Regions from separate parts of the Bradyrhizobium sp. LA6.1 genome, predicted to be linked through region 1. Evidence: predicted binding sites of a transcription regulator. Region 1 holds the regulator's gene; each other region holds the start of a gene.
What was found. The regulator LexA, encoded in region 1, represses DNA repair genes until DNA is damaged. The targets are predictions, from matches to a motif close to TGTTCNNNNTGTGTTCNG.
Positions count from the first base shown of each region.

Region 2: a site for LexA is predicted at 2,483-2,500, ahead of uvrA (excinuclease ABC subunit UvrA). Genes of this name have one in related genera too.
Region 3: a site for LexA is predicted at 1,620-1,637, ahead of recA (recombinase RecA). Genes of this name have one in related genera too.
Region 4: a site for LexA is predicted at 2,048-2,065, ahead of ABIB99_RS02255 (putative DNA modification/repair radical SAM protein). Genes of this name have one in related genera too.

Region 1 is NZ_JBEPQK010000003.1:141,933-145,578, forward strand. It holds gene ABIB99_RS07815 (GAF domain-containing protein) at 1-45, opposite strand, end outside; gene ABIB99_RS07820 (hypothetical protein) at 378-812, opposite strand; gene lexA (transcriptional repressor LexA) at 1,458-2,159, opposite strand; gene ABIB99_RS07830 (molybdopterin molybdotransferase MoeA) at 2,336-3,547, opposite strand.
Region 2 is NZ_JBEPQK010000003.1:297,939-301,584, forward strand. It holds gene uvrA (excinuclease ABC subunit UvrA) at 1-2,386, opposite strand, end outside; gene ABIB99_RS08555 (outer membrane protein) at 2,691-3,446, opposite strand; gene ABIB99_RS08560 (outer membrane protein) at 3,592-3,646, opposite strand, start outside.
Region 3 is NZ_JBEPQK010000002.1:338,247-341,892, forward strand. It holds gene ABIB99_RS05170 (hypothetical protein) at 1,235-1,402, opposite strand; gene recA (recombinase RecA) at 1,712-2,800, shown strand; gene ABIB99_RS05180 (hypothetical protein) at 2,894-3,646, shown strand, end outside.
Region 4 is NZ_JBEPQK010000001.1:505,233-508,878, reverse strand. It holds gene ABIB99_RS02265 (Y-family DNA polymerase) at 1-1,297, opposite strand, end outside; gene ABIB99_RS02260 (ImuA family protein) at 1,200-1,982, opposite strand; gene ABIB99_RS02255 (putative DNA modification/repair radical SAM protein) at 2,146-3,381, shown strand; gene ABIB99_RS02250 (UdgX family uracil-DNA binding protein) at 3,381-3,646, shown strand, end outside.

The DNA of each region.
Region 1 (3,646 bases):
GCCGGGAAGTCCCTCGTCATATCCGAAGTGCAGATCCTCGCTCACGTCCCTAAACGCGGACAACCCTTCGCCGTAGAGGCCGCCGCCGAATTTCCAGCCGCATGCGCGTGCGGTCAGGCACCCAGAGTTCAACGACGCGAATGAAGGTCTTCATCGAACGTGCCCGCGGTCTCAAGCCGCACCAAGCATCGGCCATTTGGCTGCGGAACGGACGTTCAAAATTCAGGCAGGACAGCGCAAACTTCGTGCGGTGGGAGACGCCACGGCTTGGTCCGCCCGATGGAGTTTCGCGGGACACAAACGACACCATCTCGCCGGCCTCGGCCGGCGATGGCGATTTCAATCCTGGCCCGACCTGCCGGCCGGGAATGGCTGCATCAGCCGATCGGCAGGCGGGTGATGGTTGTCCGGCTGTCGGTGATGGTCTGCGGCTTGTGCTCGCGCTCGCCGAGCGGCTGGGTCACCGGTAGCTGCAGCACGGTCGCGCGCTGGCCTTCGACCAGCTGCGTCACCAGCACGGATTTGCCGTCGGGGAATTCGATCGCATCATGATGGCGATCGGGAATGTGCGGATCGATCTTGCCGAACTTGCCGACGCGCGAATTGACGGTGCGCGTCCAGATCCAGCGATTGTCGTAGCGGACGTTGTCGGCGAACGCGAGCTCCGTCCCCGGGAGCAGGCAGACCGCGACGGTCGGATCGGCCGCGGAGGCAAAGCCGCGCGTCGAGGTGCCGCGGAAGGTTGTCGTGACGATCGTCTCGCCGACTTCGGCGGGACGCGACGCGACGGCATGCAGGCTGTAGTCACACATCGGGTGCTCCTCATGCAGGGATAGCGACCCACGTCTCTTAATCGAGGCGCAGGCCTCTATCAGAGTGGAAATACCAAACGTTCTGCCGGGTTGTAGGCAAATCTACGGCTCGCCGCCGCAGGCCGCAATCACATTAACTTTCCCGAATCCACCAGGAACAAAGCCCGCCCCTTTGCATTCTGCAGGCGCGTGTCAGCGCCCCGCAGGCGCCGACCAGCCGGAATATTGCCAGCCCGGCCGCGACGGTTGGTCGACGGCGTCGAGGGCCTTGCGGACTTGCTCGCTCATGGCGGTATCCTTGCGGACATGGGGCCGCGATTGCGCGGCCAAGGCTTGCACGGCCAAGGCTTGCACGGCCAAGGCTTGTACGTCCAAGGCTTGCGACGCTGATGCTGCGATCAGCGCCACAGCAAGTGTGCTCAGAACGATCCGGCGGATGACTTCTCCTCGAACCTGAAGGCCGCGAAGCAGGGCTGCTTCGTGCGGCGTGCCGAGGATTTACCGCTGGAGGAGGGGCCGGATAATCTGCGCGAAACCAGAAAGACTATCCAGCGGAAGCGGACAATCGTCCGCTCCAATCTCGGATCGGCGATGCCGATCGAAAGCGCGCGGGGCGCCAAATAACCGATACCGGCACGTCCGGTATCAATACTTCCGGTACAGCCCGATCAGCTTGCCCTGGATCTTCACCCGGTTGGGCGGCAGAATGCGGACCTCATAGGCCGCATTGGCGGGCTCGAGCGCGATCGAGGCGCCGCGGCGGCGGAAGCGCTTCAGCGTCGCCTCCTCGTCGTCGATCAGCGCCACCACGATATCGCCGGTATCGGCGCTCTCGTTGCGCTGGATCAGCGCCATGTCGCCGTCGAGAATGCCGGCCTCGACCATGGAATCGCCGCGCACTTCGAGCGCGTAATGTTCGCCCGAGCCGAGCATGTCAGGCGGTACGCTGATGGTGTGGCTGCGGGTCTGCAAGGCCTCGATCGGCGTACCGGCCGCGATGCGGCCCATCACGGGGACCGCGACGGGGCGCTCGCCCTCGTCCGCCGGCGGGCTCGAAGTCGTGCGGACCTTGCCGAGATTGCCTTCGATGACGCTCGGCGTGAAGCCGCGACGGCTGCCGGCGGCGGCCTGAAGCTCGGGCAGCTTGATCACCTCGATGGCGCGGGCGCGGTTGGGCAAGCGCCGGATGAAGCCGCGCTCCTCGAGCGCGGTGATCAGGCGATGGATGCCCGATTTCGAGCGCAGGTCGAGCGCGTCCTTCATCTCGTCGAAGGAGGGCGGCACGCCGCTTTCCTTCAGCCGTTCGCTGATGAACCGCAGGAGCTCGTATTGTTTGCGCGTTAACATCTCGACCAAAATCCCCCGGTTGATGTCGTTCGATTCCGAGACGCTGAATTCAGCAGTAAGCCGCTACATTCTCGAAACAAATCATGAACGGACACTATATGTTCGATACATGTTCCGCAACTGCTTAATTTACCGTGAACGCGACAAAGTTCGCGGAACGCACGCGAACGAAGCAATCAGACGGGCAGTCGCAAGACCTCGCAAGGCGTGCCGGCTTGGGCCTTCGGCGCGAATGGCGCGCGCACGAGAAGTGCCTGTGCCGCAGCGAGATTCGCAAGCAGCGAGGAATCCTGGTGATTGACGGGGAGGGCGAGGAGCGTGCCGTCGTCGCGCAGCTCGAGGCGTGCGCGCAGATAATCCTCGCGCTGGTCATTGGCGCCGACATCGCGGCCCAGCACCGCGCGTTCGCGGCGGTGATGAATCATCGAACGGCCCGAAAGCGCGCGAATCAACGGCACCATGAACAGGAAGCCGCAAACATAGGATGACACCGGATTGCCGGGCAGGCCGATCACGCGCATCGCGCCGAGCCGCCCGTTCATCATCGGCTTGCCCGGCCGCATCGCGATCTTCCAGAACGCCATCGAGATACCTTCGTCCCTCAGCGCCTGCTGGACCAGATCGTGGTCCCCGACCGACGCGCCGCCGGTCGTGATCAGGATGTCGGCGCCGCTCTCCCGCGCGCGGCCGATGCCGGCCGTGGTCGCCTCAAGCGTATCGGCGGCCACGCCGAGGTCGATGGTATCGGCGCCCTCGCTGCGGGCGAGCGCGTGCAGGGCGTAGCCGTTGGAATAGACGATCTGGCCGTGGCCCGGCGTCGTACCCGGCATCACCAGCTCGTCGCCGGTGGCGAGGATCGCGACCTTCGGGCGTCGCCGGACTGGCAGTTGCGGGTAATTCATGCCGGCGGCGAGCGCGAGGTCGCGCTCGGTGAGCCGGGCCCCTTTGCGCAGCAGCACGTCGCCTTCCGAGAAGTCGACGCCGGCGGGGCGGATGTGCCGCCCCGTTACGGCGGCTTCCTTGATGGTGACGCGCTTGCCGTCCGCAATCGTGTCCTCCTGGATCACGACCGCATCAGCGCCATCGGGAACGACACCGCCGGTGAAGATACGCACGGCCTCGCCGGCGCCGACCGATCCCGCAAACGGGCGGCCCGCCGCGACCTCGCCGATCAGGGTGAGCTGGGAGTCGATCTTCGCCGCATCGACCGCGCGCACCGCATAGCCGTCCATTGCCGACATCGCCTGCGGCGGCTGCGTGCGCCGCGCGGCGACGTCGCGTGCGAGCACGCGGTGGAAGGCTGCGTCGAGCGCGATCATCTCTTCAGGCAGCGGCTCTGCGCCCGCCAGCACCGCGGCGAGCGCGTCGGAAACCGGCATCAGGGCCACGGGTGAAAACTCCTGCTGGGCCCGTTCGGGCAAATCGGCGGCGAGAGTTCTAGCCGAGTGCAGGCGCAGAGGCAAAACAGTGGCCGCGCAGGATGATTT
Region 2 (3,646 bases), 160 kb from region 1:
AGACGTCGGGCAGGAAGTGCATCTCGATCTTGATGACGCCGTCGCCCTGGCAGGCCTCGCAGCGGCCGCCCTTGACGTTGAAGGAGAAGCGGCCGGGCTCATAGCCGCGCGCCTTCGCTTCGGGCAGGCCGGCGAACCATTCGCGGATCGGCGTGAAGGCGCCGGTATAGGTCGCGGGATTCGAGCGCGGGGTGCGGCCGATCGGCGACTGGTCGATGTCGATGATCTTGTCGATGTGCTCGAGACCCTCGATGCGATCGTGGGGGGCGGCGCCTTCGCTGGCGTTGTTCAGCTTGCGGGCGATGGCCTTGTAGAGCGTGTCGATCAGCAGCGTCGACTTGCCGCCGCCGGAGACGCCGGTGACGGCCGTGAACAGGCCGAGCGGAATCTCGGCCGTGACGTTCTTGAGGTTGTTGCCGCGCGCGTTGACCACCTTGATGGTGCGGCGATGGTTCGGCGGGCGCCGCTCCGGCACCTCGACCTCGAGCTCGCCGGTGAGATATTTGCCGGTCAGCGATTTCGGGTTGCGCATGATCTCGGCGGGCGTGCCTTCGGCGACGATGTTGCCGCCATGCATGCCGGCGCCGGGCCCGATGTCGAGGACGTAATCGGCGAGCAGGATCGCGTCCTCGTCATGCTCGACGACGATCACGGTGTTGCCGAGGTCGCGCAGGCGCTTCAGCGTGTCGAGCAGGCGGGCGTTGTCGCGCTGGTGCAGGCCGATCGAGGGCTCGTCCAGCACGTAGAGCACGCCCGTCAGTCCCGAGCCGATCTGCGAGGCGAGGCGGATGCGCTGGCTCTCGCCGCCGGACAGCGTGCCGGAGGAGCGGGACAGAGTGAGGTAGTTGAGGCCGACGTCGAGCAGGAAGGTGAGGCGCTCGCGAATCTCCTTGAGGATGCGGCCGGCGATCTCGTTCTGCTGCGTGTTCAGCGCCTCGGGCACGGTCTCGAACCATTCGCCGGCCTTCCTGACCGACAGTTCCGAGATCTCGCCGATATGCTTGCCGCCGATCTTGACGCAGAGCGCCTCGGGCTTCAGCCGGAAACCCTTGCAGCCCTCGCAGGGGACGTCGTGGAAATACTTTGCGAGCTCCTCGCGCGCCCACTCGCTCTCGGTCTCGCGATAGCGGCGGTTGATGTTGGTGATGACGCCCTCGAACGGCTTCTTGGTGTCGTAGGAGCGGACGCCGTCCTCGTAGGAGAACTTGATCTCGTCCTCGCCCGAGCCAAGGAGGATCGCGTTCTGCGTCTTCTTCGGCAGATCCTTCCATTTGGTGGTCAGCGTGAACTTGTAGTGCTTGCCGAGCGCGGTCAGCGTCTGAATATAGTAAGGCGACGACGACTTGGCCCAGGGCGCGATCGCGCCCTTGCCGATGGCGAGCTCCTTGTCGGGGATGACGAGGTCTTCGTCGACATGCTGCTCGACGCCGAGGCCGCCGCAGGCCGGGCAGGCGCCGTAGGGATTGTTGAACGAGAACAGGCGCGGCTCGATCTCCGGAATCGTGAAGCCGGAGACGGGGCAAGCGAATTTTTCCGAGAACAGGATGCGCTCGGGCCCGCTCTTGTCGTGAATTTTGGCGGTCTTCTTCTTCTCCTCGGCGGGCGCAGCCGCTGCAGCCGCATCGGCGAACTCGACGACGGCGAGGCCCTCCGCGAGCTTCAGCGCGGTCTCAAAGCTTTCGGCGAGGCGCTGGCCGATGTCGGCGCGCACCACGATGCGGTCGACCACGACGTCGATGTCGTGCGGAAATTTCTTGTCGAGCGTGGGCGCTTCCGCCAGCTCATGGAAGGTGCCGTCGATCTTGACGCGCTGAAAGCCCTTCTTGAGCCATTCGGCGAGCTCCTTCCGGTACTCGCCCTTGCGGCCGCGTACGACGGGGGCGAGCAGATAGAGGCGGGTGCCCTCGGGCAGCGCCAGCACGCGGTCGACCATCTGCGAGACGGTCTGGCTCTCGATCGGCAGACCCGTGGCGGGCGAATAGGGCACGCCGACGCGCGCCCAGAGCAGGCGCATGTAGTCGTAGATCTCGGTGACGGTGCCGACGGTCGAGCGCGGGTTCTTCGACGTGGTCTTCTGCTCGATCGAGATCGCCGGCGACAGGCCGTCGATCTGGTCGACGTCAGGCTTCTGCATCATCTCCAGGAACTGGCGCGCATAGGCCGACAGCGATTCGACGTAGCGGCGCTGGCCCTCGGCGTAGATGGTGTCGAAGGCGAGCGAGGATTTGCCGGAGCCTGACAGCCCGGTGAACACCACCAGCTTGTCGCGGGGGATCTCGACGTCGACATTCTTGAGGTTGTGCTCGCGCGCGCCACGGATCGTAATTGCGCGCAGGCTGGATCCCGCGTTCTGCTGTTGGCGCTTCGCCTTGATCACTTCATCCATCCGAGTTGCCCTCAAGGAATCCCAAAGGTGCGCGATCGCGCCAACAAAAAAGGCGCGCGTCGCCCGGAACCGGGATCGGCGCCGATGGGTATGGCAGCGAACGTAGGAAGAACGGGAGCGGATTTCCAGTGGCGAGTGCGAATCGTCAACGGATTGTTGGCGCGCTGGCGGCATCTGGCAGGAGCAGGGCCCCCAGAACATGCGAAGGGCCGGCGCGAGGCCAGCCCTTCGTTCGCGTTTGAATGCGGATTTGGGGCAATCCGCACATGATCAGGACTTGGAGGTTCCTGTGGGAAGCTTTGTCTCAGTATTTGGCGACGACCGGGCCGCCCCAGCGGTAATTGATGCGGATCAGGCCCATGTCGATATCCTGGCCGATCCGGTCGGTGCGCGGGGCGAAGCCGCCGACGAGCGTTGCGAAGTCGGCGCTGTGATGGCCGAGGAAGACATGGTTGTACTCGCCGCCGACCGACCAGTTCTCGGCAAAGCCCCATTCCACGCCGATGCCGATGGTGTAGCCCCAGCGGGTCTGGTTGACGCTGTTGAACACCGCGGCCGGGACGCCGGGGACGAAGGTGTCGTACTTGTCGTGCGCCACCGCGGCGCCGGCCTTGCCATAGAGGAGCAGGTTGTTGACGGCGTAGCCCATCTGGCCAGTGAACAGGCCGAAGCTGTCGATCTTGGTCTGGTTGGTGAACAGCGGCAGCGCCACGCTGACATTGCTGCCCTTGAAGTCGGCCCAGTTGCCCTGGCCCTCGATGCCGAACACCCAACGCGACTTCTGCCAGCGATAACCGAGCTGTCCGCCGACCGTGCCACCGCCCGCATTGTGACAGCCTTCGCCAACGGCCGGATCGACAGCGATGCCGAGCGCGCGGGTCACGCCCCAGCAGGCATGGGCCAAGCCGCCGCCGCCGTTGATGCCGGCATAGATGCCGCTCCAGTCATAGACGGGAACGGCGGCCGCCTGCGCCTTGTAGATCGGGAGATCGGCGGCGGTAGCCGGCGCGACCGCACCGAGTGCGAACAGGCTGACCGCAGCCAGCATCCACGTCTTCATGTCACGTCCCCAACTCGCCAAAGCCATTAGCGGACGCCTTGCGCGCGCCTCACGACTCCAAGACGGTTGGGTGCACCCTCGCGCGAAAACAAAAAGGCCGGCGCAAGGCCGGCCTTTCGTAACGCGATGGCGTCGGAGGCGAAGATCAGTATTTGGCGATGAGGGGGCCGCCGAACCTGTAACTGACGCGGGCCGTTGCA
Region 3 (3,646 bases), on a different contig from region 1:
TTTCGAAGCGGCCGCTTGTCCGCCTTGGTGAAAGAGTGTTCTGGTTCCCCTCGGTTTCTGTCGCCGCAGCAGCCGCGCCAACGCGGTGACGGATCAAGACGGGGGCGGCCCATCGAGGCGGCGTTGGTTCAGTTTCTTGCGGAGCGCCTGAAGGATTTCGCGAAGCTCTGCCGCGTTGCTTCTTTCCAAGAGGGAAGCGAGGCGCGAGCGTGATGGCGTTTTCAATCACCGGTAGATTGCCAAGGGCCGCTCGGTGACAGGTGGAGGGTGACTGCGTCCTGCCGCGACGTGCTGTCTCACCTCGCGACAATTGAACGACTTCAAATCCGGCCACGGCTCGTTTCAAAATCGGACAGTGAGGTCGGAAACAGGCCAGTGCCCAAACCCGGGTGCTGTCCCAATCAGGACACTCGGAACATCAAGTCAGGACAGGTTGCTTGTTGGGCTTCAGAAGCAAGAACGCCGTCCGCTTAAATGAAGCGCGGACGGCGGCTTACCAGCCCCGGGAGGGAAACTGCAAAATCCCGATACCGTTATGTCAGCACGTCTCGTGCCAAGGTTCATCGGGACGCCCGCAGAATTTGGAAAACCTTCACCCTCAAGCGTTGATGCCGCCAACGCGAATGACCACGCCGGGACGAATCCGGATCTATCCCGGGCAACGCGATACCTCAGGCGCCGTCTGCTTCTAGGCCGGCTTTGGCGGCTGAAGCCCCGGCGATGTCAGCCACTCGCTCATGTGCGAGCCGGTCTCGGCTGTGCGCGCTTTGCGTAGGGGGGCGCGCTCAGCCCCGGCGGGAACAGGCAAGTACCAAATCCGGGTGCCGTCCCAATTAGGACAGCGGGACTGCCGGACTGCGACATTAATAAAAACGCCGCCCGCTTAAATGTCGCGCGGGCGGCGGCTTTCCAGCCCCGGAGAGGTGGATGCAAAACCCCGGTGATGATGAGTGTGCACAACCTGTGCCAAGGTTTTATGTCACGCGGCGGGACACCTCAGAGGGGAGAGGGGATCGGGCCACCGCCTGCAACGGCCGCGATCTTCTGATCATCAGAATATCCGGATGAAAGGACGTTGTGGGCCGGGCGTGCCGCGATGGTTCGGGAGGTCGGCGAGCTCTCCGCCCATCTGGTGGTCTAGGCCGAGGTTGGACGGAGAGCCGCGCGCCGGACCCCCGTCGCATGACAATGCTAGGAACGTGCCATGACAGTCGTGTGAAACTGTCGGCGCCGCTCAGTGGACGTTGATCTTATCCAGAGGCAGACGAAGCTCCGCCGCGCGCTCCTCGCGATCTCGCCTGCGGAATTCATTTTCCTTCTGTTCGAATTTGATCATTTCCTGCGTGGCGGCTTCCAATAGCCGATTGCGCCTGTCCGCCTGCTGCTGCGTGTTTTCGGTCATCACCCAGGCTCCCATACGACTAGCGGCGCCATCCTCAGACAGGCCAAACACCCCAAAAGATTCGCTAGGGATTGCGGATTTATGACGGCGACGTTCCGCTCGCGGATACACCGCATGGTTGGCCCAGAACAAAACAGGCCACGTGTCATTTCAAACCAGGCCAATGTCGCCAGAAACAGGCCAGCGCCCAAATCCGTGAAAGAACATATTGCGAACCCGGAACAAATAGGGTACATTGTTTTTATCGCCGGCCCGCCCCGCCAATCGTTTGTCCCTCTAGCGAATCCTCGCCATAAGGAGCACGACCCAATGTCCAACACTGCCCTGCGTATCGTCGAAGGATCTTCCATGGACAAGAGTAAAGCTCTGGCCGCCGCGCTCTCCCAGATCGAGCGCCAGTTCGGCAAGGGCTCGGTGATGAAGCTCGGCAAGAACGACCGGTCGATGGATGTCGAGGCGGTGTCCTCGGGTTCCCTCGGGCTCGACATTGCGCTTGGGATCGGTGGTCTGCCGAAGGGGCGCGTCGTGGAAATCTACGGGCCGGAATCCTCGGGCAAGACCACGCTGGCGCTGCACACGGTGGCGGAAGCGCAGAAGAAGGGCGGAATCTGCGCCTTCATCGACGCCGAGCACGCGCTCGACCCGGTCTATGCGCGCAAGCTGGGCGTCAACATCGACGAGCTCCTGATTTCGCAGCCGGACACGGGCGAGCAGGCGCTGGAAATCTGCGACACGCTGGTGCGCTCGGGTGCGGTGGACGTGCTGGTGGTCGATTCGGTCGCGGCTCTGGTGCCGAAGGCCGAACTCGAAGGCGAGATGGGCGATGCGCTGCCGGGTCTCCAGGCCCGTCTGATGAGCCAGGCGCTGCGCAAGCTGACGGCCTCCATCAACAAATCCAACACCATGGTGATCTTCATCAACCAGATCCGCATGAAGATCGGTGTGATGTACGGCTCGCCGGAAACCACGACCGGCGGCAACGCGCTGAAATTCTATGCCTCCGTCCGCCTCGACATCCGCCGCATCGGCGCGATCAAGGAGCGCGACGAAGTGGTCGGCAACACCACGCGCGTCAAGGTGGTGAAGAACAAGCTGGCGCCGCCGTTCAAGCAGGTCGAATTCGACATCATGTACGGCGAGGGCGTCTCCAAGATGGGCGAGATCCTCGATCTCGGCGTCAAGGCCGGCATCGTCGAAAAGTCCGGCGCCTGGTTCTCCTACGACAGCCAGCGCCTCGGCCAGGGCCGCGAGAACTCGAAAGCGTTTTTGAAGGCCAACCCTGACATCACCGCCAAGATCGAGACCTCGATCCGCCAGAACTCCGGCCTGATTGCCGAGCAGATTCTCGCCGGCACCCCCGAGCGCGACGCCGACGGCGAGGAGCCGGCGGACGAGTAAGACCTAACGCGAAAATTTTTCGCGAGGAGCGGGCGCTGAAGACGTTGAGTTGCCGACGTCGTCAGTGCCCGTTTCGTTTTGGGGGCGTTCGCGATGAAACGCGTGATCCTGACCAGTTCGTCCGGCGTCGGTCTTGCCCATGCGGATCGCGCCGACATGGTCGTCCCGTTCATCTTTCGCTTCGTTTCGGGGCCACTGCCTACCTCGCATCACCTCGAGCAATACCTGACGGGAGGCTATGTCAGAGGCGATCCAGAGGTGCGTTGGTCCGATCTTGTTGGCCGGTTGCCTCAGACCGGTCTCGCGCACAAGGAGACAGGCCTGATTTGGTTTTGCGAGACCTATGGCGTCGATCTCATCGAGCTGTGGTTCGACCCTGAGCCCAATAGTCAGTTGCAACTGATCTGGATCCTCGATTATTTGCGGTCCCATCCATCGATCACCGATCGTCTGAGATTGCGACGTGTCAATTTCGATCTGCGCGGAGCGGACGGCACAGAGCTTCGCGATCGTATGGTGCGGGAATTGGAGGTCGCGGACTGCGACTTCGAGATCGCCAACATGGCCTGGGAAGCCTACCGGGCGCCAACGCCGGAGCTCTGTTTCGGATTGCTCGGCAGGGATTTCCCCAGGCTGCCCTTCCTGAAGCCTGCGATGGAACAATTGCTGGCAGAACTGCCATCACCAATCACCGGACTAGGTACGACGGAAGCGCGGCTTCTCGACCTGATTGCGCGGGGGCACAACCGTACCAAGGAGCTGTTTCAACCGGACGGTCCGCTGCAAACGCGCGTGCTCGATCAATGGGAATTGGGCCCGCTGCTCGAAGGGCTTGGGTCCGGCCCA
Region 4 (3,646 bases), on a different contig from region 1:
TGTCGAACAGCCGCAGGGGGCGCAGCGGCGGCTCGCTCTCGGCGCGCGCCGGCCATTCGGCCTGCATGGCCACGGCGAGATGGTGCTGGGCAGGCGCGGCCAGCACCGCACATTCCGGGATATGGGTATCCTCAGGCAAATGCACGACGACGCGCTTTCCGCCGATGCGCGCGGCGATGCGGTCGATCAGCGCGGCGAGCTCGTCATTGTCATGGACATGGGCGTCGAGATCGCGCTGCTCCTGCACCACGATCTCGGTGCGGCTTGCCGACAGTCGTACCATGTCGAAACCGAAGCCGGGATCCAGCGGATCGGCGAGCGCATCGAGGCGCTCGCGGAACAGCCGGTCGATGACTTTGCTTTGCGTGACCGGCCGCCCGGTCTCGACCATGATCGCGCGCACCACGCCGTCGGTGCGAAAGAAGGCGGCTTCCAGGCGCCGCGCACCCTTGCCCTGCTTCTCCATGGACGCGATCAGCGTGTCGGCCAGCCGCGACAGCGTCATCGCGATCATGGTGTCGGTGGCGATCGGTTCGGCAAAGCGCTTCTCCACGATGTAATCCGGCAGCGGTTTGCGCGGATTGATCGGGGCATCGCCATGCCCCTGCGCATGCGCGAGCAGCGTGGAGAACCGCGCGCCGAACCGCGCCGTGATCTCATGCGGCTCGCGCGAGGCGACATCGCCGATGGTTTTCAGGCCGGCGCGACGCAGGCCCGTGGTGATGGCCTCGCCCGCACCGAGCGCGGACACCGGCAGCCGGCTGACCGCCGCCGCCTCCCCGCCATCGGCGACGATGGTGCCGGAGGCCTGCCGCGTCAGCGTGCGCGCGCAGACCGAGGTGCCGGCGATCGCCGCGCTGACGGCAAAACCCTGACGGGCGAGCCCGCGGACGAAGGTCTGCAACAACGCAGCCTCGCCGCCGAACAGATGCGCGCAGCCGGTGATGTCCAGAAACAGCCCGTGCGGCGGATCGAGCGCCACCAGCGGCGTGAAGCGATCGCACCAGTCGGCGACGTCGCTGAGCGTCTTCGCATCGGCCACGACATCGGCGTCGAACACTTTCAAGTCCGGACACATCGCCCGTGCATTGGCCAGGGGCTGGCCGATGTGCAAGCCGAGGCGCTCGGCGGCTTCGTCCAGCGCATGGATCACCAGCGCATTGTTGTCCTTGATGACGACGATGCTCGGATCATTGGTCTTACCCAGCGCGCCGAAGAACCGCTGAATCCGATCGATGGGCAGGCGTGGCAGCCACAGGCTGAGGATACGTCGACGGTTCAGAGAACTGGCACTCATCACATTTCCATTCCATGATCCACCGGCCGCAGGGGCCATGACGATTGCGCAAGAGCTCGGCATCGAAGCGCGGCGCGCCCCAGGCACTCCATGCCGGGCCCGGCGGCGAATGCGCCGCGCGCAGCATCCATCGCGTCTCCGCGGTCGAGGGCAGCGGCTGCGCGGCCATCCGCAACATCAGGCCGGTGACACCGGACGATTGCGCGGCCAGTGTCAGCTTACGGCTCGCCACGAGATCGAACTGCCGCGTCTCACCCCAGAGCTCGAGCACGACGGCGCCAAGCGCGTCGCAGGCGAGCGCATCGGCCGAGGTCCGCAACGCGCTCTCGACATCGGCGGCGCGCACCATCACCACGCGGCGCGGATCGAGACCGATCTCGGCAAGCCCGCTCATCGACAGCGCGCCGGTCTCGAGTTCCGAAAAATCCTGCCGCACCCACAGCAGCGGCCGGCGCCGCGAGACACGCCCCGCAAGCCCCATGACAAAACCCGTCGCGGCGGTTCCCTGCCGGCCCTCGCAAAACACCTCGTGGATCACCGCGCGCGCGAGCCCGCCCTTCAGCGCGCTGTCGACCTCGTCGTGGCCGAGCGCGACGCGATCGTGCTGATGCACGACCTCCGCCGTCTCGATGCGCTCGATCTGGCCGCGCAAGGTCGCAAGCGCGTTCATCCGTGCGCCGCTCATATACGCCGCTCCTTCAGAGGTGATTGCCGAGGTTCTCAAAAATAAGAACCTGCGGCTGGCTCATTTGTTCATGATATGTTCTAATATAAAGCTAACAGCGGCCGGGGAGTCAATCGAATTGGTGCTCATCCGGATTCGTAAGCTGAATCAAAGGGATTCCACGATGGACGTACAACGCAAGCTGGAGATTCTGGCTGATGCCGCCAAATACGATGCGTCGTGCGCCTCCAGCGGCACCGAGAAGCGGGATTCCAGCGACGGCAAGGGCATGGGCTCGACCGCACCGGGCATGGGCATCTGCCATTCCTACGCGCCGGACGGACGCTGCATCTCGCTGCTCAAAGTGCTCCTGACCAACGCCTGCAATTACAACTGCCTTTATTGCGTCAACCGCGCCTCTTCCAACGTGCCGCGTGCCCGCTTCACCATCGACGAAGTGGTCAAGCTCACGCTCGACTTCTACCGGCGCAATTACATCGAGGGCTTGTTTCTCTCCTCCGGCATCATCCGCAGCCCCGACTACACCATGGAGCAGGTGGTCAGCGTCGCGCGCAAACTGCGCGAGGAGCATCACTTTCGCGGCTACATCCATCTCAAGACCATTCCCGAGGCCGACGACGCGCTGATCGCGGAAGCCGGCAAATATGCAGATCGCCTCTCCATCAACATCGAGATGCCTGAGGAGACGAGCCTGCAGCAATACGCACCGGAAAAGGATGTGCGCGCGATCCGCCGCACCATGGGCCGGCTGCGGCTGAAGCTCGACGAGGCTGAGGAAAACCGCAGCACAAAGACGAAGGCGAGGCCGCAGCGCTTCGCGCCCGCCGGACAGAGCACGCAGATGATCGTCGGCGCCGACGCGGCCTCCGATCACACCATTCTCCACACCAGCTCCAATCTCTATGGCTCCTACAGGCTGCGGCGCGTCTATTACTCCGCCTTCAGCCCGATCCCCGATGCCAGCCGCGCTTTGCCTCTGGTACAGCCGCCGCTGCTGCGCGAGCACCGGCTCTACCAGGCCGACTGGCTGATGCGGTTCTACGGTTTCGACGTTGCGGAGATCGTCGATGACAACGCGATGCTGCCGCTCGACATCGATCCGAAGCTCGCCTGGGCGCTGCGCCATCGCGACCGCTTCCCGCTCGACGTCAACCGCGCCAGCCGCGAGGAGCTGTTGCGCGTGCCCGGCTTCGGCACCAAGGCGGTCGAACGCATCATCGCGACCCGGCGCACCACCACGATCCGCCTCTCCGATCTCGCGCGGCTGCACGTGCCCCGCAACAAGGCGCTGCCTTTCATCGTCCTCAGCGATCACCGCCCCGCGCCGCACCGCCTCGACGAGGCGCGGCTGATCGAACGGTTCAAGCCGAAGGCAACACAACTGGGGTTTGGCTTCTGATGCAGTACATCACCCTCGACACCGAAACCGATTTCGACGGCTGGCGCAAAGCCGCGCGGTCGCTCGTGCTGCATCATGTGCCGCCAACCGATGCCACCTGGACCGTACAAGGCGGCGAAGCCGAGCTGTTCGCACCGCCCGCGCCGTCTCCGATATTTGAGGTAAACGACGGCACCTTCAACGTCTCGGCAAAATTCGTCGAGCTCGCCAAGGCCGCGATCCTGCATCGCGACGGCGAGCGCTTTGCGATCCTCTATCGCCTGCT